Regions from separate parts of the Pseudoduganella sp. GW821-FHT11H04 genome, predicted to be linked through region 2. Evidence: predicted binding sites of a transcription regulator. Region 2 holds the regulator's gene; each other region holds the start of a gene.

Evidence for each region. The regulator NrdR, encoded in region 2, represses ribonucleotide reductase genes. The targets are predictions, from matches to a motif close to CACNANATNTNGTG.
Region 1: the regulator NrdR is predicted to act here: its motif matches at 2,173-2,186, upstream of AC1RTP_RS12265 (ribonucleoside triphosphate reductase).
Region 3: the regulator NrdR is predicted to act here: its motif matches at 4,072-4,085, upstream of AC1RTP_RS10925 (ribonucleoside-diphosphate reductase subunit alpha).

Annotation. Positions count from the first base shown of each region.
Region 1 covers NZ_JBXARE010000004.1:439,617-446,531, reverse strand. The annotation lists gene AC1RTP_RS12275 (anaerobic ribonucleoside-triphosphate reductase activating protein) at 1-272, opposite strand, end outside; gene nrdD (anaerobic ribonucleoside-triphosphate reductase) at 265-438, opposite strand; gene AC1RTP_RS12265 (ribonucleoside triphosphate reductase) at 435-2,171, opposite strand; gene AC1RTP_RS12260 (hypothetical protein) at 2,301-2,537, shown strand; gene AC1RTP_RS12255 (CHASE domain-containing protein) at 2,538-4,853, opposite strand; gene AC1RTP_RS12250 (HD-GYP domain-containing protein) at 4,895-5,962, opposite strand; gene AC1RTP_RS12245 (hypothetical protein) at 5,987-6,298, opposite strand; gene AC1RTP_RS12240 (MarR family winged helix-turn-helix transcriptional regulator) at 6,422-6,877, shown strand.
Region 2 covers NZ_JBXARE010000008.1:132,272-139,186, forward strand. The annotation lists gene AC1RTP_RS18455 (SDR family oxidoreductase) at 1-316, opposite strand, end outside; ZMP/ZTP riboswitch at 611-723, shown strand; gene glyA (serine hydroxymethyltransferase) at 806-2,050, shown strand; gene nrdR (transcriptional regulator NrdR) at 2,129-2,602, shown strand; gene pilV (type IV pilus modification protein PilV) at 2,663-3,199, shown strand; gene AC1RTP_RS18475 (PilW family protein) at 3,196-4,065, shown strand; gene AC1RTP_RS18480 (pilus assembly PilX family protein) at 4,076-4,621, shown strand; gene AC1RTP_RS18485 (type IV pilin protein) at 4,618-5,058, shown strand; gene AC1RTP_RS18490 (GspH/FimT family pseudopilin) at 4,986-5,600, shown strand; gene ribD (bifunctional diaminohydroxyphosphoribosylaminopyrimidine deaminase/5-amino-6-(5-phosphoribosylamino)uracil reductase RibD) at 5,597-6,694, shown strand; gene AC1RTP_RS18500 (riboflavin synthase) at 6,703-6,915, shown strand, end outside.
Region 3 covers NZ_JBXARE010000004.1:151,097-158,011, reverse strand. The annotation lists gene AC1RTP_RS10930 (ribonucleotide-diphosphate reductase subunit beta) at 1-1,063, opposite strand, end outside; gene AC1RTP_RS10925 (ribonucleoside-diphosphate reductase subunit alpha) at 1,147-4,038, opposite strand; gene AC1RTP_RS10920 (sigma-54-dependent transcriptional regulator) at 4,379-5,842, opposite strand; gene AC1RTP_RS10915 (sensor histidine kinase) at 5,839-6,915, opposite strand, start outside.

The DNA.
Region 1 (6,915 bases), on a different contig from region 2:
CTGCGCATCGCGTCTTCAAGCGCGGGGTCGAGGGTTGGCTCGCCGCCGGAGAAAACTACGGCGTCGAGCAACCCTACCCTTGTGGCGAGAAATGCCAGCATTTCCTTCCATGCGATTGCCGGTGCGGCGTCTCGCGGTTGCAGGTGAGGATTGTGGCAGTAGCCGCAGCGCCAGGGGCAGCCCTGGACGAAGACCACGGCTGCCAACTGCCCTGGGTAGTCGGTCGACGTGAACTTTGTATAGCCGCCGACTTTGAGCTCCCTGTCAGCCATTGTTCTTGCGCTCGACGAAGTAAGTGCGTTCGTTGAATTCACCCTTCTTGCCGACGTTGAAGGACGAGTACGGGCGGTGGTAGCCCATGACGCGCGTCCAGATTTCGCAGGGCTGGCGTTCTTCATTGGTGAGGGTGATTTCCTGGCCTGGTTTGTTTGCGGTCATGCTGGTATCTCCATGGTTAAGCGCTGTTTGCGCGCAATGATGTCCTCATCGCATTTCGGACAGAATTCGTGTTTGCCGCTTAGGTAGCCGTGTTTTGGGCAGATCGAGAAAGTCGGCGTGACGGTGATGTAGGGCAGGCGGAAACGCGTCAATGCGCGCTGCACCAGGCGGCGACAGGCGTCGGCGCTGGATATCTGCTCGGTCATATACAGATGAAGTACGGTGCCGCCCGTGTACTTCCTTTGCAGCTCGTCCTGCCGCTCCAGCGCTTCGAATGGATCGTCAGTGAATCCGACCGGCAGCTGCGAGGAATTGGTGTAGTACGGCATTTCCCGCGTTCCAGCCTGGATGATCGACGGCATGCGGGCGCGGTCTTCTTTGGCAAAACGATAGGTCGTGCCTTCCGCCGGCGTCGCTTCCAGGTTGTACATATGGCCCGTCTCTTCCTGGAACTCCAGCATCCGGGCGCGGATGTGGTCCAGCAGGCGGATGGCCAGGGCGGCGCCGGTCTCGGTAGTGATGTCTTCAGCATCGCCTGTGAAATTGCGGATCATTTCGTTGATGCCGTTCACGCCCAAAGTCGAGAAGTGATTGCGCAGTGTGCCGAGGTAGCGCTTGGTGTAGGGGAACAGGCCGCCATCCATCAGGCGCTGGATGACCTGGCGCTTGATTTCCAGGCTGGTTTTTCCCAGTTCCAGCAATTCGTCCACGCGGGCCATCAGCGCGGATTCATCGCCTGCATACAGATAGCCGAGGCGTGCGCAATTCAGCGTAACCACACCCAGCGAACCGGTTTGTTCGGCTGAACCAAACAGGCCGTTGCCACGTTTAAGCAATTCGCGTAAGTCCAATTGCAGGCGGCAGCACATGGAACGGATCATGTTCGGCTTCAGCTCTGAATTCACGAAATTCTGGAAGTACGGCAGGCCGTAGCGTGCGGTCATCTGAAACAGCAATTCGGCATTGGGGCAATGCCAGTCGAAGTCCGGTGTGATGTTGTACGTCGGGATCGGGAAGGTGAAGGCACGGCCTTTAGCGTCGCCTTTCATCATTACTTCGATGTAGGCGCGATTGATCATGTCCATCTCGGCTTGCAGGTCACCGTAGGTGAAAGGCATTTCTTCGCCGGCGATCACGGGCAACTGTTCTTGCAGGTCCTCCGGGCAGGTCCAGTCGAATGTGAGGTTAGTGAATGGGGTCTGCGTGCCCCAGCGCGAAGGGACGTTCAGGTTGTAGATCAATTCCTGCATGGTCTGCAGGACCTGCTCGTATCCCAGCGAATCCTTGCGGATGAAGGGCGCCATATAAGTGTCGAAGGAGCTGAATGCTTGTGCCCCGGCCCATTCGTTTTGCAGCGTGCCGAGGAAGTTGACGATCTGGCCGGCGGCGCTGGAAAGGTGCTTCGGCGGCGCCGACTCCACTTTTCCCGGCACGCCGTTCAAGCCTTCGTTCAGCAAGGTGCGCAGCGACCAGCCGGCGCAATAGCCCGCCAGCATATCGAGGTCGTGAATATGGATGTCGGCGTTGCGGTGCGCTTCGCCCACCTCGCGCGGGTAGACGTGATCGAGCCAGTAATTGGCGACCATCTTGCCCGAGATATTCAGGATCATGCCACCCAGCGAGTAGCCCTGGTTGGCGTTCGCGTTCACGCGCCAGTCGAGCTGCTGGAGGTATTCATTGATCGAGGACGCGACGTCCACGGTAGTCTTGCGTGTCGTATTCATTTTCATCATCAACTAGATGTTGTGTTGATGTGAATACTACACACTAAATATAGTATTAAGAACCGCTATAGCCGTGATTTTTGATTTCCTTGACCTGGTTTAAATTTGCTAAGATTCCTGCGAAAAGGAGACGTAACCATGCCCGCCAAGAACATTGATGGCTACGAGGTTGAATATACCGGGGAGCTGTTGGATGGCACCAGGCAGTGGGGGGCGTTTGTTTCGATTTTCGCGCCATCCAGCAATCCGATGCATATGACGCACATTTATCCGAAGCGGAGGGTTTCTGCGGACCTGACTTTGATGGACCAGCACTCTGCGGAGGAGGAAGCGGAGCGTGCAGCGATGAAGATTCTGGAGGGCCTGCGGCCGTAATCACTGCACATGCAGCAGGTCATTTTCGGCCAGTTCTTCTTTCGCGGGGACTTTGCGCGGCAAGGTCAGGATCACGGTGGTTCCCGTCCCGGGCTCGGACTCGATCTGGATGGTTCCGCGCAAAACACCAGTAACCAGGTTGTACACGATATTCATGCCCAGCCCCGATCCGCCCTGCCCCATCTTGGTGGTGAAGAATGGGTCATAAATCTGGTGCAGGGTGCGTGAACTCATGCCGACGCCATCATCGGCAAAGCGCAATTCCACCGAGTGCTCATCGACTTCCGCCGCGCTGATCGAGATGCGGCCCGACTCGCGCCCCTCAAACGCATGCAGCAAGGCGTTCTGTATCAGGTTACCGAGTACCTGCGCCACGCTGCCTGGATACGAAATGAAATTCAGCGTCTCCGGCATCAGCACCTTCACTTCGCAATTGGCGCGGCGCAGCTGCGCCGAATATGTTGCAAGCGTGTCGTGCACCACGCCGGACAGGTTGAAGTTGCGGCGTTTGTCGGAAGTCTGGTCCACCGCCACTTGCTTGAAGGAGTGGATCAGGTCCGCCGCACGCGTGAGGGAATTGGTGATGATGGAGCACGCCATGCGCGCGTCCTTCAAATGCGTGTCTAAGGCGGATCGCTTGATGCCGCCCTCTCCCAGCTGGCGTTCAAATTCCTTGCACATATCGCTCAAGGCAGTCGCAGTCAGCAGGCTATTGCCGATTGGAGTATTGAGTTCATGTGCGATGCCCGCCACCAGCGCGCCAAGAGAAGCCATTTTTTCGGAAGTGATCAGGCTTGCCTGCGCCTGCTTCAGCGTGAGCAGCACGGCAGACAAATCCTTGTGCGCCAGTTCCACATTGGACTTCTGCAACGCCAGCTCATTCAGGCTGCGTTCCAGGCCATGCTTGGTATCGACCAGCGCGGCCTCCGCCTGTTTGCGTACGGTGATGTCGATGATCACCCACACGCAACCCTTGCGCGGCTCATTCTGGTCGAGCATGCGGCCGTTCACCATGCACCACAGCCTCTTTCCCTGCGCGCTCACCAGTTCCAGCTCAAAGTGCATTGAAGCGCCGTCGGTCATGCATGCAAAAGGATCGTGGTGCCCACCCGTCAGCACAGCGCAAGAGCGGCCGGCCAACTCGCCATGCTGGTAACCCATCATCTCTTCCAGTCCGCTGTTGCAGCGTACGATCAAGCCGTTGGCAAACAGGCCGATCCCGACGATGGCGCTATCCTGAAGCGCGCGCAATTCGTCGGCCGTGACGCGCAGTTTTTTCGCAAGGGCGCGGCGGCGCGAAAGGGTCATGATCTGCGCGCCGATCAAGGCGCTGATGGTAAAGCCTGCCAATGCGATGACCCAAATCAGCATGCTGTCGCGGCTATAGTGTTCGCTGGCGTGGCCCTGGAATTGCACGATCCAGCGCCGCTCGCCCACGTCGAGCGGGATCTTCACGTCCAGGCCGGGCAACGCAGGAAGGCGCGTGCCGGAACCGAGCTTGCCGAAACTGTCGAACATCAAGTTGTCGTCGCTGGGAAGCACCTTGGCGCCGTCGCTGGCATAGCCGGCATCATGAATGCTCACATACAGGTGCTGCAGCATCGGGCTGTCGATGGTTTCCGACATCAGGTCGTTGACGCGGAAAACGATGGCCACAAAACCCACCAGCGCCGCATCACGCTCCTCCACCGTCAGTAGCGATGCGCCGCGTTTGTAAATTGGGGCGCGCGCCACAAAGCCCGGCTGGCCGCTGGCGTCCTGCACGAGGGTGATGCGCTCGGTGGCCACGATGCGGCCGGTCGCGGTGCCAAGCTGCAGGGCTTTAAGGTGGGGCGGCAGCGCCGCGAGATCGAGTCCGAAGGCATTTTCATTGCCCTTCATTGGCTCGTTGTATTCGATGATGTAGTGGACCGGGCGCACGGACGCTGGGTGCACCTTGTAGTCGGGATAGCCGCCGCTTTGCAGGCTATCGTCGGCCCGGATAAACGCGCTGTACCCATCGATCTGGTCCGAGCGCACGCGCCGCACGAACTGGATGGCCTGGAAGCCCGGATAGCGGCGCTTCAGGTCCAACTCTCTCACATAGCGGCTGAACTCTACGCGCGTCACATTTTCATGTACCGCGAACACGCCCTTAATACTGAGCAGCATGTCGAAATAGGTTTGCAGGCGAAGCTGGGTATCGCGCGCAATCTTTTGCGTGTCGCGCTGGAAGGCTTCGTTGGCTTGGCGGTCCTGCACATTCACGACGAACAAGCAGACCCACACGGTAACGCAAATACCGACGATAAAGGCCAGGTATCCGTGTATGCGCATGCTGGCTCCAGCTGGACTGTGTAGCCGACTATAGCATAGGACTAATCCGACACATCCGCGTAGCGGGCGGCAATTTCCATCACCTGTTCTTCGGCCGCCAGCAGCGCATCGACCACGTCCGGATCGAATTGCTCACCGCTACCCTGGCGAATCAGTTCAATCGCTGTCTCGTGGGTGAAGGCCGGGCGATAGACCCGTTCCGACACCAGCGCATCATAGACATCGGCCACCGCCACCAGCCGTGCCGAAACCGGGATCGCATCGCCCGCCAGGCCTTGCGGATAGCCGGAACCATCGTAGCGCTCCTGGTGGCTATAGGTGATTTCCCGCGCAAAGCGCAGGAAGGCGTTGGTGAAGCCCAGCTCCCGCTCCACACCGGCGATGGCGTCGCGGCCATGCACAGTGTGCTGCTTCATGATGTCAAATTCCTCCGGCGTCAGGCGGCCCGGCTTGAGCAGGATCGCGTCCGGAATGCGCACCTTGCCGATATCGTGCAGCGGCGCGGCCTTGAACAGGAATGGAATATTCGGTTCGGCCAGTTCATCGGAAAAGCGCGGGTTGCCTTGCAGCTGGCGCGCCAGTGCCAGCACAATGTGCTGGATGCGGCGCAAATGCGATGGGTCTTCCTCGTCGCGCCACTCGGCCAGGGTGGCGATGGCCCAGGCCGCGGCATCGGCGATCTGGCTCAATTCCTTGATCTGGCCACGGCGACGCTGCACCTGGGCGCGTGCCTGATGCAGTTGCACATGGGTGGCGATGCGCGCCCGCAGCAGCTCGGGCACCAGCGGCCTCGCCACCACGTCGGACGCGCCTTCGGCAATTGCGCTGCTCTCAAGCTCTGGCTGGCCGCGCTCTATCATGGCGATCAGGGGAATGCTGGCTGTATCCGGATTGCTGCGCAGGGACTGGCAGACGGCGAAGCCATCGCGCACCACATCGACCAATACCAGATCGGGGCGCGGCAACTGCTGAGCCATGGCGAGGGCGCGGTCGGCCTCGTCAACCACGCGCACGGCGTACTTGTCCTCTAGCAGATGGCTGAGCTGTTGCAGGTGTTCCGCCGATCCGTCAACGATCAGCAGCAGTGGCTTGGTCTTAGGTCTGGTCATTGCGGCATGATACCGCAGGCAATTCTAGTCAGCGAGTGCGGGCGAGCCGTCTGGCAGGAAAGCGCCGAAACAACGTGTGCATTCGATACAAAACAGGTGGGCCACACGCACGTTTTTTTGACGCAGCACCAGCTGCAGGTGGCCTTCCTCGCAAATCGGGCAAGTTTCGCGCATGGTACCGCATGCCATCACGTCGTCGGCCAGGTAGTTGTCGTCATAGCGCACGCCATCAACCACCCGCTGCGGGTCGATTTCGACCAGGAACAGGACGGGCTCAAGGCCGCGCTGATCAGGAACCGGGTAAGCGCCAGAATGGTAGTGGTTCATCTGATTCATTATCATCCCCAAATGCCCAGCGCAAGTTACGGGCACTTTAACCATAGTCAAAGAATCACCTTGTAGCAAGGTCAAGGGAGAAATTTGCTTGCAATTAGATAGCACGCTATCTATACTGCCGCCATGGACACCAAAACCTACGACCTCGAGCAGGTTCCCAAGCTCGACCAGCAACTTTGCTTCGCCTTGTACTCGACCTCACTGGCGATGAACAAGGTGTACCGCAAGCTGCTGCGCAAGCTGGGCCTGACCTATTCCCAATACCTGGTGATGATGGTGTTGTGGGAACAGGACGAGCAGACCGTGTCTGCCCTGGGCGACCGCCTGTTCCTCGACTCGGCCACGCTGACCCCGCTGCTCAAGCGCATGGAGCTGGCCGAACTCATCACCCGCACCCGTTGCCCGCAGGACGAACGCCAGGTGATCATCGCCCTCACCCCGCACGGCAGCGAACTGCGCAAGGAAGGCGCCAAGCTGCCGGCCTGCGTGCTCAGCGCCAGCGGCTGCGACATAGAACAAGTCATCCGTCTGCAGCGCGAGCTGTCGGTTCTGCGCACCAGCCTGATGAACAACGCATGATAAAAAAGGGGACGTACCCCTTTTTATTTGACAAAAGG
Region 2 (6,915 bases):
TGGTGGCGATCATGGTTTCCCAGTCGTCGAGCGAGGATTCCTGGGCGCCCTTGACGCCCAGCGCCAGGCCGGCGTTGTTGATCAGGACGTCGATTTCCTGCCATTCCGCCGGCAGCGAGGCAAGGGCGGTGTTGATCGCGGCTTTGTCGGTGACGTCGAGTTTGAGCGGCAGCAGGTTGGGGCCGAGTTCAGCGGCCAGGGCTTCCAGGCGCTCGACACGGCGGCCGGCGGCGATGACCTTGTGGCCGTTCTTGGCGAAAACGCGCGCCATCGCGGCGCCAAAACCGGCGGTTGCGCCGGTAACTAACACGATCATGGTCGAACTCCCAATATTAATGAACGGATTCTAACGCCAAACCCGGTAGGGCGGGGTCTGACCCGCAGGGTCAGACCCCGTCAGATCAACTGCCGTTGGTGTTGGGGTAAGGCTTTGGACCTTCGGCGAAAGTCAAAGTCCTAAAACCCAGCGGTGGCGGTCGAGCAGACGGGGTCTGACCCTGCGGGTCAGACCCAGATTTACCGGGTTTAGGCCGAATCAAACGCGAAATCAGCCGAATCCAGCCAAACGATTGCCGGATTTATCCACTTAAATTACAATCTTGGCTCCATTACGGTCTCACGTAACTGGCGAAAAACTAGCAGGCAGCTTGGCGCCGCTGGTGAGAGGTGGGCAACCACCGGGGAACGTGAGATATCAAACAGCCGTTCGCCTGGGCAGCCACGATGGAATCGTACGATTTGGCTGCCTTGTCGCCTTTTGGCTCCCAATTCGATCCAATCTGCCTTAAAAAACTGGAGTAATTTCATGTTCGCAAAAGATCACACCCTCGCCAACGTCGACGCGGAGCTGTTTGCCGCTATCCAGAACGAGAACAAGCGCCAGCACGACCATATCGAGCTGATCGCATCTGAGAACTATACCTCGCCAGCCGTCATGGAAGCCCAGGGCTCCCAGCTGACCAACAAGTACGCCGAAGGCTACCCAGGCAAGCGCTACTACGGCGGCTGCGAATACGTGGACGTCGTCGAGCAACTGGCGATCGATCGCGTGAAGCAGCTGTTCGGCGCCGAAGCCGCGAACGTGCAGCCTAACTCCGGTTCCCAGGCTAACCAAGGCGTGTTCTTTGCTGTCCTGAAACCAGGCGACACCATCATGGGCATGTCGCTGGCAGAAGGCGGCCACCTGACCCACGGCATGGCTTTGAACATGTCCGGCAAATGGTTCAACGTTGTTTCCTACGGCCTGACCGCTGAAGAAGACATCGACTACGACGCAATGGAAGTCCTGGCGAAAGAACACAAGCCAAAGCTGATCATCGCCGGCGCATCGGCCTTCTCCAAGAAGATCGACTTCGAGCGTTTCGCTAAAGTCGCTAAAGCCGTTGGCGCCTACTTCATGGTCGACATGGCTCACTACGCCGGCCTGATCGCCGCTGGCCTGTACCCGAACCCAGTGCCGCACGCCGACTTCGTGACCTCCACCACCCACAAGTCCCTGCGCGGCCCACGTGGCGGCATCATCCTGATGAAAGCCGAACACGAAAAGATCATCAACTCCGCGATCTTCCCTGGCATCCAGGGCGGTCCTTTGATGCACGTGATCGCTGGTAAGGCAGTGGCCTTCAAAGAAGCGCTGACCCCAGAATTCAAGGCTTACCAGCAGCAAGTGGTGAAGAACGCTGACGTGCTGGCAAAGACCCTGATCAAGCGCGGCCTGCGCATCGTGTCCGGCGGCACCGAGTCGCACGTGTTCCTGGTCGACCTGCGCGCCAAGAACCTGACCGGTAAAGAAGCGGAAGCGATCCTGGGCCAGGCTCACATGACCTGCAACAAGAACGGCATCCCTAACGACCCGCAAAAGCCATTCGTGACTTCCGGCATTCGCCTGGGCTCGCCAGCGTTCACCACCCGCGGTTTCAAAGAAGCCGAAGCGGAACAAGTGGGCAACCTGATCGCCGACGTGCTGGACAACCCGCACGACGCAGCAACCATCGAGCGCGTGAAAGCCGCTGTGAAGGTGCTGGCTGATAAATTCCCTGTTTACGCCTAAGCACGCGGTTGGTACTATCGAGGCGCCGGATCGTAAGGTCCGGCGCTTTTTCATTACATAATAAGAGACGCTCCATCAATGAAATGCCCGTTCTGCCAGCACGATGATATCCAGGTCCTCGACACCCGCGTGTCGGAGGAGGGGGACGCCATCAAGCGGCGCCGGCGCTGCGTGAACTGCGACAAGCGCTTCACCACATGGGAGCGGATCGAACTGACCATGCCTTACGTGGTCAAGAAAAACGGCAGCCGCACCGAGTACTCGGCCGATAAGCTGCGGGCCAGCCTGATGCTGGCCTTGCGCAAACGTCCCGTCGCTGCTGAGTCCGTTGATAAGGCGGTTTCCTCCATCGAGGAAAAGCTGCTGACCAGTGGCCAGCGGGAAGTCGATTCCGTCTACGTTGGCGAACTCGTCATGGCCGAGCTCAAGCGGCTCGACAAAGTAGCCTATATCCGCTTTGCCTCCGTCTACAAAAACTTCGAAGACCTGGCTGAATTCCAGGACGCGATCGAAGCTGTTGGCGACGGTCAAGAGCTCTCTCCCAAGGCTTGATATTTCTCAAACCCGCGAGTCCTCTGCTGGCTAATGTGATCAGCAGGGGAGGGCTGCGCCATGCGTCGTCCGGTTGCGGGATTCACGATGGTGGAAGTGCTGGTTGCCGTGCTGTTGCTGGCCGTTGGTCTGGTTGGCGCGCTGGCGATGCAGGCACACGCCATGCGTACGCGGCAGGAATCGGCCCTGCTGACCGAAGCCCTGCAGGATGCCGCCGCACTAGCTGACCGCATCCGCGCTAATGCAGCGCAGTCCTCCGCTTATCTAGGTTTTGAGTTTGACGCCGCCGCCGAAGCCGCGCCCGCCGCCACCGACTGTTCCGGCGCGACATGCGATCCCAACGCGCTCGCTCAGCACGAGTTGGCGGTATTCCGCCAGCAGCTTCAATCCTCCCTGCCTTCCGCCCGCGCGCTGACATGCCGCGATTCTTCCGCTGCTTCCGGCGGAGGCCTGCAATGGGCCTGTTCCGGCGAGGCAAGCGCGCCGATCGTGATCAAAATCGGCTGGCGCAGCGGCGCGGGCTCCCGCATGGCCGCTAAAGCCGGACCCAGCGTCGCGCTGCCGGTCGCGCTGTACGTCCCGGGAGGCGGGCCATGAACGCGCGCCAGACCGGCCTGGCGGTCACAGAAGTCCTCATCGCCATGGCGCCCAGCCTGCTGGTCGTCCTGGCAGCTGCCTCGTTGCTGCACGCCTCCAATGGCGACTTCCTGCACAACGGCGCCAATACCCGAATTGACGACAGCGGACGCTTCGCGCTGGCGATCATTGGGCAGACGCTGCGCCAGGCCGGCTACCGCGGCGAGCCCGGCGCCCCCGGCGCTGCCGGCACGCATTTGCCCCCGCTTGCCGTCGAGGGCCGCGATGCCGCCAGCGTGGCAAGCAATTCAAATGGGCTGGGCGGCGCGCTGCCGGCTATTAACGGCAGTGATGCCATCGCCATCCGCTACGCGCCGGGCGCTATGGGAAGCGCCGGTGCGATGCTGAATTGCGCCGGTTTTCCCGCCACCCCAGGCGAGTGGGCCTGGAGTATTTTCTACGTCGCCCGAGCGAGCGACGGCGTCGCCGAACTGCGCTGCAAATACAAAGGCCGGCACGGCTGGGGCGATGATGCTGTGATACGCGGCGTGGACGCCTTCCAGGTCGCCTACGGCGTCGACACTGACACGCCGCGCGACAACATCCCCAACCGCTACCTCACCGCAAGCGCCATCAATGCCCGCGACGCCGCGCTACCCGCGCCAGAACAGGCTGAGCACCCCAACTGGCGCCGCGTCACTAGCGTTCGCATTGGCTTGCTGCTGCACGGCGAACGCGGCTCACGCATCGGCAGCCGATTAGGCAGTTACGACTTGCTGCCCGGCGCCGACCCAAGCGCGCGCCTCGACGAAGCAAGCCTGCCACCAGCAATGCGGCACCGCGCCCGCCGCCTGTTCGCCGCAACTGTGGCGCTGCGCAACCCGTGAGGAGTCCGCCATGCACCGCAAGCAGCGCGGCATCACGCTCCCCGTAACGATGTTGCTACTGATGGCCGCATTGACCATCGGCGCGTCGGCAGCACAAATGGCCATGCTGGGCGAGAAGGCCGCCCGCGTAGAACGAGACCGTCTGATCGCCTTCCAAGCCGCGGAGGATGCCCTGATGGATGCAGAACGCGATATCAACGCCGGTCTTGGCCAGCCAGTCGAGGCGCCAGCACAGGCCTGGCAGGTCGTCGACCTGGCCGGCAACGGCGGCACCGAATACGGTGCACTTACTGGCGCCGCAATGCAGACCGGGGAGGCCACGATGTCCTTCCGCCGTCCGCGCTACCTGGTGGAGCGCATTGCCTACACGCCGGCCGGCGAACCTCCCGCCCACTATTACCGCGTGACCGTGATCGGTTTCGGCCCGCGCCCTGGCGCCGAAACGGTGCTGCAGGCCACTTACACTCCTCCAGCGCCCGTGCATCGCCACAGCTGGCGCGAAGTCATGGATTGGCAATCGCTGCATGACGCAGCGGCCGGCGGGGGCGAGCCATGAAGTCCCGTGCCAAGGGAAGCACCTTGATTGGCGTTGTCATCGCGGTGGTGATCGTCTCGATCCTTGTGATGCTGGCAGCGCCTGCATGGCACGAAGCCGTTGTCCGCATGCGCCGCAGTGAAGCGCAAGCCACGCTGCAAGAACTGATGCAGCAGCAAGAACGCCATTTCACCCGCTTCAATAGCTACGCCGCGTTTTCAGCGTTGAACGAAAGTGAATTCCGCTGGTGGTCCGGCCGCGCCGCCCATTCCAGCGCCTACGAAGTCGAAGGCAAAGCCTGCGACGGCCAGCAAATCCGCGACTGCATCCAGCTGATCGCCACGCCCGGCACGTCCAATGTCGACGCGAGTTTCAGGGATCCCAAATGCGAACGCCTCATCCTCACCAGCAGCGGCCTCCACCTCGCCACCGGCCCCGCCCGCGACTGCTGGCGCTAAATCCAGCCGCGCCGGGCAGGGCTGCATTCACGCTGCTGGAGTTGATGATCGTCCTCGCCATCGTGTCCATCCTGTTCGCCTCCGCGCTGCCGGAATTGAGCAATATGCTGGCTGGCCGCCAGCTGCGCGCCGCATCCGCTGACCTGCTGGCGGCAATCAACGACACACGCGCCCAGGCCATTGCTCGCCGGCGCGTTGTCACGCTGCTGGCTCAGAACGGCGAATGGCAGCAAGGCTGGCTGATCGTCATCGACACCAACGCCAACCGGCAGACTGACCCGGGTGAACAGATACTGGCCCGCCACCGGCCACCTTCAGGAAACCTGGTTATCAAGGCCGGTTTCACCGATGCCACCGCTCCTTTTTACGTCGCATATAATGCAGCAGGACGCAGCTGCCGCGCCGCCCACCCGAATGCCGCCAACTTTGGCACCATCACCCTTGAACTGGCCGGCGCGCAGCGCAATATCAAGATCAATATGCAGGGCAGGGCGCGGCTATGCGACCCGGTCCTGGAACCGACAACGTGCGCGAGCATATGAACATCAACAGCGACCTCGAAGGCATGCAGCTCGCCCTGCAATGGGCGGAAAAAGGCTTGTTCACCACCTCCCCGAACCCGCGTATCGGCTGTGTGATAGTGCGCGACGGGGTAGTGATCGGCGAAGGCGTGACGCAAGCCGCCGGCCAGGACCACGCTGAGATCCAGGCCCTGAAAGACGCCAAGCGCCGCGGCCACGACGTGCGCGGCGCCACCGCCTACGTCACGCTGGAGCCATGCAGCCACCATGGCCGGACGCCGCCTTGCGCCGACGCCCTGGTGCGTGAAGGCTTGGGCCGCGTGGTCGCGGCCATGGAAGACCCGAACCCGCTGGTCGCCGGCAACGGTATGGCGCGCCTGTCCGCCGCCGGCATCGAAGTCGCCAGCGGCCTGCTGGCTGAGCAAGCCTATGAAATGAATATCGGCTTCTTCAACCGCATGCGCCGCGGTCTGCCGTGGGTGCGCATGAAGACCGCCGCCAGCCTGGATGGCATGACCGCCCTGCACAATGGCCAAAGCCAGTGGATCACTGGCCCGGAAGCCCGCGCCGACGGCCACGCCTGGCGCGCCCGTGCCTGTGCCATCCTGACCGGCATCGGCACCGTCAAGGCCGACGACCCGCAGCTCAATGTGCGGGCCGTCGAAACCCCGCGCCAGCCGCGCCGCATCGTAGTCGACAGCAAACTGGAAATCAGCCCGCAAGCGCGCGTGCTGGAAGGCGGCGGCAGCTGGATCATCGCAGCAGCCCATCATCCGGAAAAGGAAGCAGTCCTGCGCGACAAGGGCGCCGAAATCATCGTACTGCCCAATGTCCACGGCAAAGTTGATTTGCCTGAGCTGATGCGCGAGCTTGGGCGCCGCCAGATCAACGAGTTGCACGTGGAAGCAGGCGGCAAGTTGAATGGCTCGATGATCCGTGAAGGCTGCGTGGATGAGCTGCTGGTGTATCTCGCGCCAACCCTGCTGGGCGACGCGCAAGGCATGTTCGCCCTGCCGGCGCTGACTGAGCTCAGCGGCAAGCACAATCTGAAATTTCACGAGGTTAAGCAAGTCGGCGCCGATTTGCGTATCCTAGCCAGGTTCAATCAACACTAAAGATCATTATGTTTACTGGAATCGTCGCCGCAGTCGGCAAAATCAACTCCGTAACCCCGCTGGAAGGCGGCGCTTTCGCAGGCGTGCGCCTGGACGTGGACGCTGGCGGCCTGCCGATGGCCGACGTCGGCCTGGGCGACTCGATCGCGCTGAACGGCGCCTGCATGACCGTGGTCGAGAAAACCGCCACTGGCTTCACCGTCGACGTCTCGCGCGAAAGC
Region 3 (6,915 bases), on a different contig from region 2:
TTTCGAAGAAGTTGCGTTCCTTCTTCAGGTCGATCATTTCCGACATCCATGGGAATGGATTCTCGTCCTGGTCGAACAGGGTTTCCAGGCCGATCTGGGTCGCGCGGCGGTTGGCGATGAAGCGCAGGTAGCCTTTGAACATGGCGGCGTTCAGGCCCAGCACGCCACGTGGCATGGTGTCTTCGGCGTAGCGGTATTCCAGCTCAACAGCCTGCAGGAACAGGCCCTTGATCTCTTCCTTGAAGGCCGGGGTCCACAGTTGCGGGTTTTCCAGCTTGATGGTGTTGATCAGGTCGATACCGAAGTTGCAGTGCATCGATTCGTCACGCAAGATGTACTGGTACTGCTCGGCAGCGCCCATCATCTTGTTCTGGCGGCCCAGCGCCAGGATCTGGGTGAAGCCGACGTAGAAGAACAGGCCTTCCATCAGGCAGGCGAACACGATCAGGGACTTCAGCAGCTGCTGGTCGGTCTCCAGGGTGCCGGTCTTGAAAGTCGGTTCGGTCAACACGTTGATGAACGGGATCAGGAACTGGTCCTTGTCGCGGATCGACGCTACTTCGTTGTAGGCGTTGAAGATCTCTTGCTCGTCCAGGCCCAGGGACTCCACGATGTACTGGTAAGCGTGGGTGTGGATCGCCTCTTCGAACGCCTGGCGCAGCAGGTACTGGCGGCACTCAGGAGCGGTGATGTGGCGGTAGGTGCCCAGCACGATGTTATTCGCTGCCAGGGAGTCGGCGGTAACGAAGAAGCCCAGGTTACGCTTGACCAGGCGGCGCTCGTCTTCGGACAGACCGTTCGGGTTCTTCCACAGCTCGATGTCGCGCTGCATGTTCACTTCCTGCGGCATCCAGTGGTTGGCGCAGCCGGCCAGGTATTTGTCCCAGGCCCACTTGTACTTGAATGGCACCAGCTGGTTGACGTCGGTCTGGCCGTTGATGACGCGCTTGTCGTCGGCATTCACGCGCAGCGCGACTTGTTCGGCGCTCGCTTCGGCGGCGGCGCCCATTACTGCAGGGTTGGCGCGCGGTGCTGCCGCGGCTTCATCGTCCCAGGATAGCATTTGTATTATTTCCTCTTGTATTCAAAACCGGTAAACCGATGTCAGACCCGCAGGGTCCGACACCAAGCTTACACCTTATTTTATTACTGGCAGGCTTCGCATTCCTCGAAACCGTCGTCACCAGGACGCAGGTAGCAGGCGGCGCCGTCTGGCTCAGCAGCTACGGCGGCTGGAGCGTCAGGCACGTTCGCGGACACGGCGTTCAGGGCGCCGGTGCGGGAAGTCGACTTCTCCATGTGCGACGCAGCGATGGTGCGCAGGTAGTAGGTGGTCTTCAGGCCACGCAGCCATGCCAGCTTGTAGGTTTCGTCCAGGGTCTTGCCGGACGCACCTGCCATGTAGATGTTCAGCGACTGCGCCTGGTCGATCCACTTCTGGCGGCGCGATGCTGCTTCCACCAGCCAGCTTGGCGACACTTCGAACGCGGTGGCGTAGATGTCGCGCAGGTCTTGCGGTGCGCGGTCGATCTTGCTCAGCGAGCCGTCGAAGTACTTCAGGTCGGCGATCATCACTTCGTCCCACAGGTCGCGTGCCTTCAGGTCGCGCACCAGGTAGGCGTTGATCTCGGTGAATTCGCCGGACAGGTTGGACTTCACGTACAGGTTCTGGAAAGTCGGTTCGATGCAAGCCGACACGCCGATGATGTTCGAAATGGTTGCAGTCGGGGCGATCGCCACGCAATTCGAGTTACGCATGCCGAACTTGGCGATGCGTTCACGGACCGGGGTCCAGTCCATCGAGGACGACAGGTCCTGCTCCAGGTAGCCACCGCGCTGTTCTGCCAGCAGGCGCACGGAGTCTTGCGGCAGGATGCCGCGCGACCACAGGGAACCTTCGTACGACTGGTAACGGCCGCGCTCTTCCGCCAGCTCGGTCGAAGCCAGGTAAGCGTAGTAGCACACTGCTTCCATCGAGGTGTCGGCGAACTGCACCGCTTCCATCGAAGCGTAAGGCAGGCGCATCATGTGCAGGCAGTCCTGGAAGCCCATCACGCCCAGGCCGACCGGACGGTGGCGCATATTGGCGTTGCGTGCTTTCTCAACGGCGTAGTAGTTGATGTCGATCACGTTGTCCAGCATGCGCATCGCGGTGCGGATGGTCTTCTGCAGCTTGACGTGGTCGATCTTGCCTTCCTTCATGTGGGCAGGCATGTTCACGGAACCCAGGTTGCAGACGGCGATTTCGTCGGCGTTGGTGTTCAGGGTAATCTCGGTGCACAGGTTCGAGGAGTGCACCACGCCTACGTGCTGCTGTGGCGAACGGATGTTGCAAGGATCTTTGAAGGTGATCCATGGGTGGCCGGTTTCGAACAGCATGGACAGCATCTTGCGCCACAGGTCCAGCGCTTCGATCTTCTTGAACAGGCGCAGTTCGCCGGAAGCGGCCTTGGCTTCGTAGCCCAGGTAAGCTTCTTCGAATTCCTTGCCGAACTTGTCGTGCAGGTCAGGTACGTCGGACGGCGAGAACAGGGTCCAGCTGCCCTTTTCCATCACGCGCTTCATGAACATGTCCGGAATCCAGTTCGCGGTGTTCATGTCGTGGGTGCGGCGGCGGTCGTCGCCGGTGTTCTTGCGCAGGTCGAGGAATTCCTCGATGTCCATGTGCCAGGTTTCCAGGTAGGCGCAGACTGCACCCTTACGTTTGCCGCCCTGGTTCACTGCCACGGCGGTGTCGTTCACCACTTTCAGGAACGGAACCACGCCTTGCGATTTGCCGTTGGTGCCCTTGATGTGGGCGCCCAGTGCACGCACCGGGGTCCAGTCGTTGCCCAGGCCGCCGGCGAACTTGGCCAGCAATGCGTTTTCCTTGATGGCGTCGTAGATGCCTTCCAGGTCGTCGGACACGGTGGTCAGGTAGCAGGAGGACAGCTGCGAACGCTGGGTGCCGGAGTTGAACAGGGTCGGGGTCGACGACATGAAGTCGAAGGTCGACAGCAGGTTGTAGAACTCGATGGCGCGCGCTTCGCGGTTGGTCTCGTTCAGGGCCAGGCCCATGGCGACACGCATGTAGAAGGCCTGCGGCATTTCGATGCGCACATCGCGCACGTGCAGGAAGTAGCGGTCGTACAGGGTTTGCAGGCCGATGTAGCCGAATTGCAGGTCGCGGTCGGCAACCAGGGCTTTGGCCAGCTTGGCCAGGTCGAAATTGCCCAGTTCTTCGTTCAGCAGTTCAGCAGCGATACCTTTGGCGATGTACTGTGGGAAGTACTCGATGTAGGCAGCGGCGGCGCCGGCTTGCGGCACTTCCTTGCCGAACACTTCCTTACGGATGGTGTGCAGCAGGATGCGTGCGGTCACCTGGGAGTACGCAGGGTCCTTTTCCATCAGCGCGCGGGCAGCCAGGATGGCGGACTTGTGCAGTTCTTCGACCGGCACGCCGTCGTACAGGTTCTTCACGGTTTCGGCCAGGATAGCGTCGGCATCGACGTGCTTTTCCAGGCCCTTGCAGGCGGCGCCGATCAGGTCGCGCACTTCCTGCATCACCAGCGGACGGGCAACGCCGTTCTCGGTGACGTTGATCTGTGGTTCTGCGGTGGCGGTGGCGCCGGCCGCTTCTTTCTTCAGGCGGCGTTCTTCCATGTGCTTGGCGCGGTACAGCACGTAGGAACGCGCCACATCGTGTTCGCCGGAGCGCATCAGGGCCAGTTCAACCTGGTCTTGCACGTCTTCGATATGGAAGGTGCCGCCGGTTGGCTGGTGACGCATCAGCGCTGCCACCACTTTCTGGGTCAGTTCTTCCACCAGTTCGCGGATGCGGGCGGAAGCCGCACCCTGGCCGCCGTTCACTGCCAGGAAGGCCTTGGTCATTGCCACGGCGATCTTGGATGGCTCGAAAGCTACCACGGCGCCGTTGCGGCGGATGATGCGGTAGTCGGCCAGTTGGCTAGCGGAAACAGCGACGCCGCCAGCGGTTTCGCCAGCGGAAACAGGCACTTGAGGCGCCTGAGTGGTGGAAATGTCTTGAGTAGATTGCATTTATGCTCCGCGTATTCAGTATTTGTTTATGACCACTATATCTAGTGAACCATCGAATTCCGTCCACTAATTGTAGTGACCGCTTCCCGATCATACAAGGTGAAATTTTTTCGTTTAGACCACGATTTCTTATTGACTTTTGCATTCTCCAATCACTGCGGGCGATTGGCGGTGAGCGAGCACTAACACTGCTTTTTCTTTGCTGATTTAATAAGCAATGTTGCGACGCAGCAGGAGATTGTGCGTTGGCAAAAACGCTACAGCAAAATGGGGTCTTTTTCGCGGCGGACCGGGATTATAGTCGATCCGGGCGGCGCAGGTCGCGCCGCCCGGATCCTGGTCACCCGGGATCCTGGATGTTCAGCTTCTGCATCTGGTAACGCAGCTGGCGGAAGCTGATGCCCAGCAATTGGGCGGCCTGGGTGCGGTTGTAATGAGTTTGCGTCAGGGCGCGGGTGATAATCTCGCGCTCCACCGCTTCCAGGTAGGCCGGCAGGTTGCTCGGCAGGATGTCGAGCACCGGCAACGGCGGCATGGATGGCGCTTCAATCGGAGCAGGCTCGGCGTCGGGCACCGGCTCCGGCTCGGCGGCTGCTTCGGGCACGACCGGCGCAGCCGGTACGGCCGCCACAGCAGGCGCAGGTGGCGGCATCGCCCCGCCCTTCAAGGCCAGGTCTTCCGCCGAAATCACGCCATCATTGGAAAACGCCAGCGCGCGCTCCAGGATATTTTCCAGTTCCCGCACATTGCCCGGGAAGGAATAAGTCTTCAACACCTCGAGCACGCCCGGCCCGAGCACCGCTTTGTGCTCAAAGCTCCCCAGCCGCGCCAGGATGGCCCCGACCAGCTCTTCCAGGTCGTCCAGCCGTTCGCGCAGCGGCGCCAGGCGCAGCTCGATCACGTTCAGGCGGTAGAACAAGTCTTGCCGGAACTGGCCTGCCTCCACCAGCTTTTCCAGGTTCTTGTGGGTGGCGCTGATAATGCGCACGTCCACCGGTTCTTCCGCTGTGGCGCCGATCTTGCGCACGCGCCGTTCCTGGATCGCACGCAGCAGCTTGACCTGCATGGCCAGCGGCAGGTCCGCCACCTCGTCCAGCATCAGTGTGCCGCCATTGGCCGCCTGGAAGAAGCCATCGCGTTCGTCGGCCGCGCCGGTGAAAGCGCCTTTGCGGTAGCCGAAGAATTCAGCCTCCATCAAAGCTTCGGGAATGGCGCCGCAGTTGACCGCGATGAAAGCCTTGTCCGCGCGCGAGCTCTGAGCATGGATTTCACGCGCCGCCAGCTCCTTGCCGCTACCCGACTCACCGTTGATGGCGATCGGCGCCATCGAACGCGCCAGGCGCGCGATCTGCGCGCGCAGCGACTGGATCACCGCCGAATTGCCGCGCAAGCGGCTTGGCTGCTGCCCGCGCGCCGGCGCGGCCGCCGGTGCGCTGTCGGTCACGCGCAGCGCCGACTGCACCAGCACGCGCAGCTGGTCCAGCTGCACCGGTTTGCTCACATAGTCAAAGGCGCCCGCCTTCAGCGCCACCACGGCGTTTTCGGCGCTGCCAAAAGCCGTCACCACAGCGATGGGGATGTTCTTGCCGCTGGCCGATACTTCGCGCACCAGTTCCAGCCCAAGGCCGTCGGGCAGGCGCATATCGGTCAGCACCAGTTGGTAATCATTTTCGGCAAACAGCTGGCGCGCATGCTGAAGGGTCTCGGTGCTGTCCACGTCCAGCCCCATCTTCAACAGGGTTATTTCCAGCAGTTCGCGCAGGTCGGCTTCATCATCAACGACCAGCACACGTGGAGAAGTCATGCAAATCTCGCAAAAGTAATAACAAAGCGGCCACTCGACTTGCGTGCGCCGCCCTCATCCACGCCGGCATCGAAGCGATGTTCGTAATCCAGCATGGCATCGTTATTCAAACACAATTCGCGAGCGAGGTACAAACCCAGTCCGGTGCCCTTGCTGGACGTGGTGTAAAAAGGCTCGAACAAATGCGCCCTCACCTGCGGTGAAATTCCGGGGCCATCGTCCTGTACATGCAGCTCCAGCGGGTGTCCTGCCGCCTGCACGGTGAAAACACGGATGCTGGAAGGGGTGCCGCTGGCGTAGCGCACAGCGTTGTTTAAAAGATTCAGTACCACCTCGCGCAAGTGCAGCGGATCGAAGCGCACCGTCACTTTTCGCATGCCGCCCAGGCACAGGATCTTGCTGTCCAGGCGGTGGGTCTCGTCGAATTCCGCCTTCAACTCGTTGAGGAAGGAATCCAGCTCCATCGGGTCGTGGTGGCTTTGCGCCTTGCGCGACAGCTTCAGGATGTCTTCCACCATCCGGTTCACGCGCGCCACATTGTCGTTGATGATCTTCAGCAGGCGCTTGTGCACCGGCGCCTGCAAATCTTCTTCCAGCAGCGAGTTGGCGTGGCCGATCGCCGACAGCGGGTTGCGCACTTCATGCGCGATGCTGGCCGTCAGGCGGCCCATCGAGGCCAGTTTCAGCTGCTGCGCCTTTTCCTCGATGCCGGTCACGTCTTCCAGGAAGATCACATTGCGCTCGACGTCCAGGCCGGCCGTATCGGCGGCGGCGAAACGCAGCTTGAGGTGCAGCGGCACGTCGCGCCGCGCACTCCAGGCAGCCGTCATTTCTTCCTGCTCCGGGTCGGCATAGGGCTTGATGGTGATGAAGGCGGTGGCCTGCGACGGGTCGGCGCGCCAGCTTTCGTAGGCAGAGGCCAGCGGCTGCAATGCCGCACCTTCCAGCACCAGCGCCGTGCCGCCCAGCATTTGCTGCGCGGCCGGGTTGCTCATATAGATTGCGCCGTCCGCGCCGACCACCAGGATGCCGTCGGCCGAATGCGCAATCACCAGGCGGTTGACAGCCTGCTG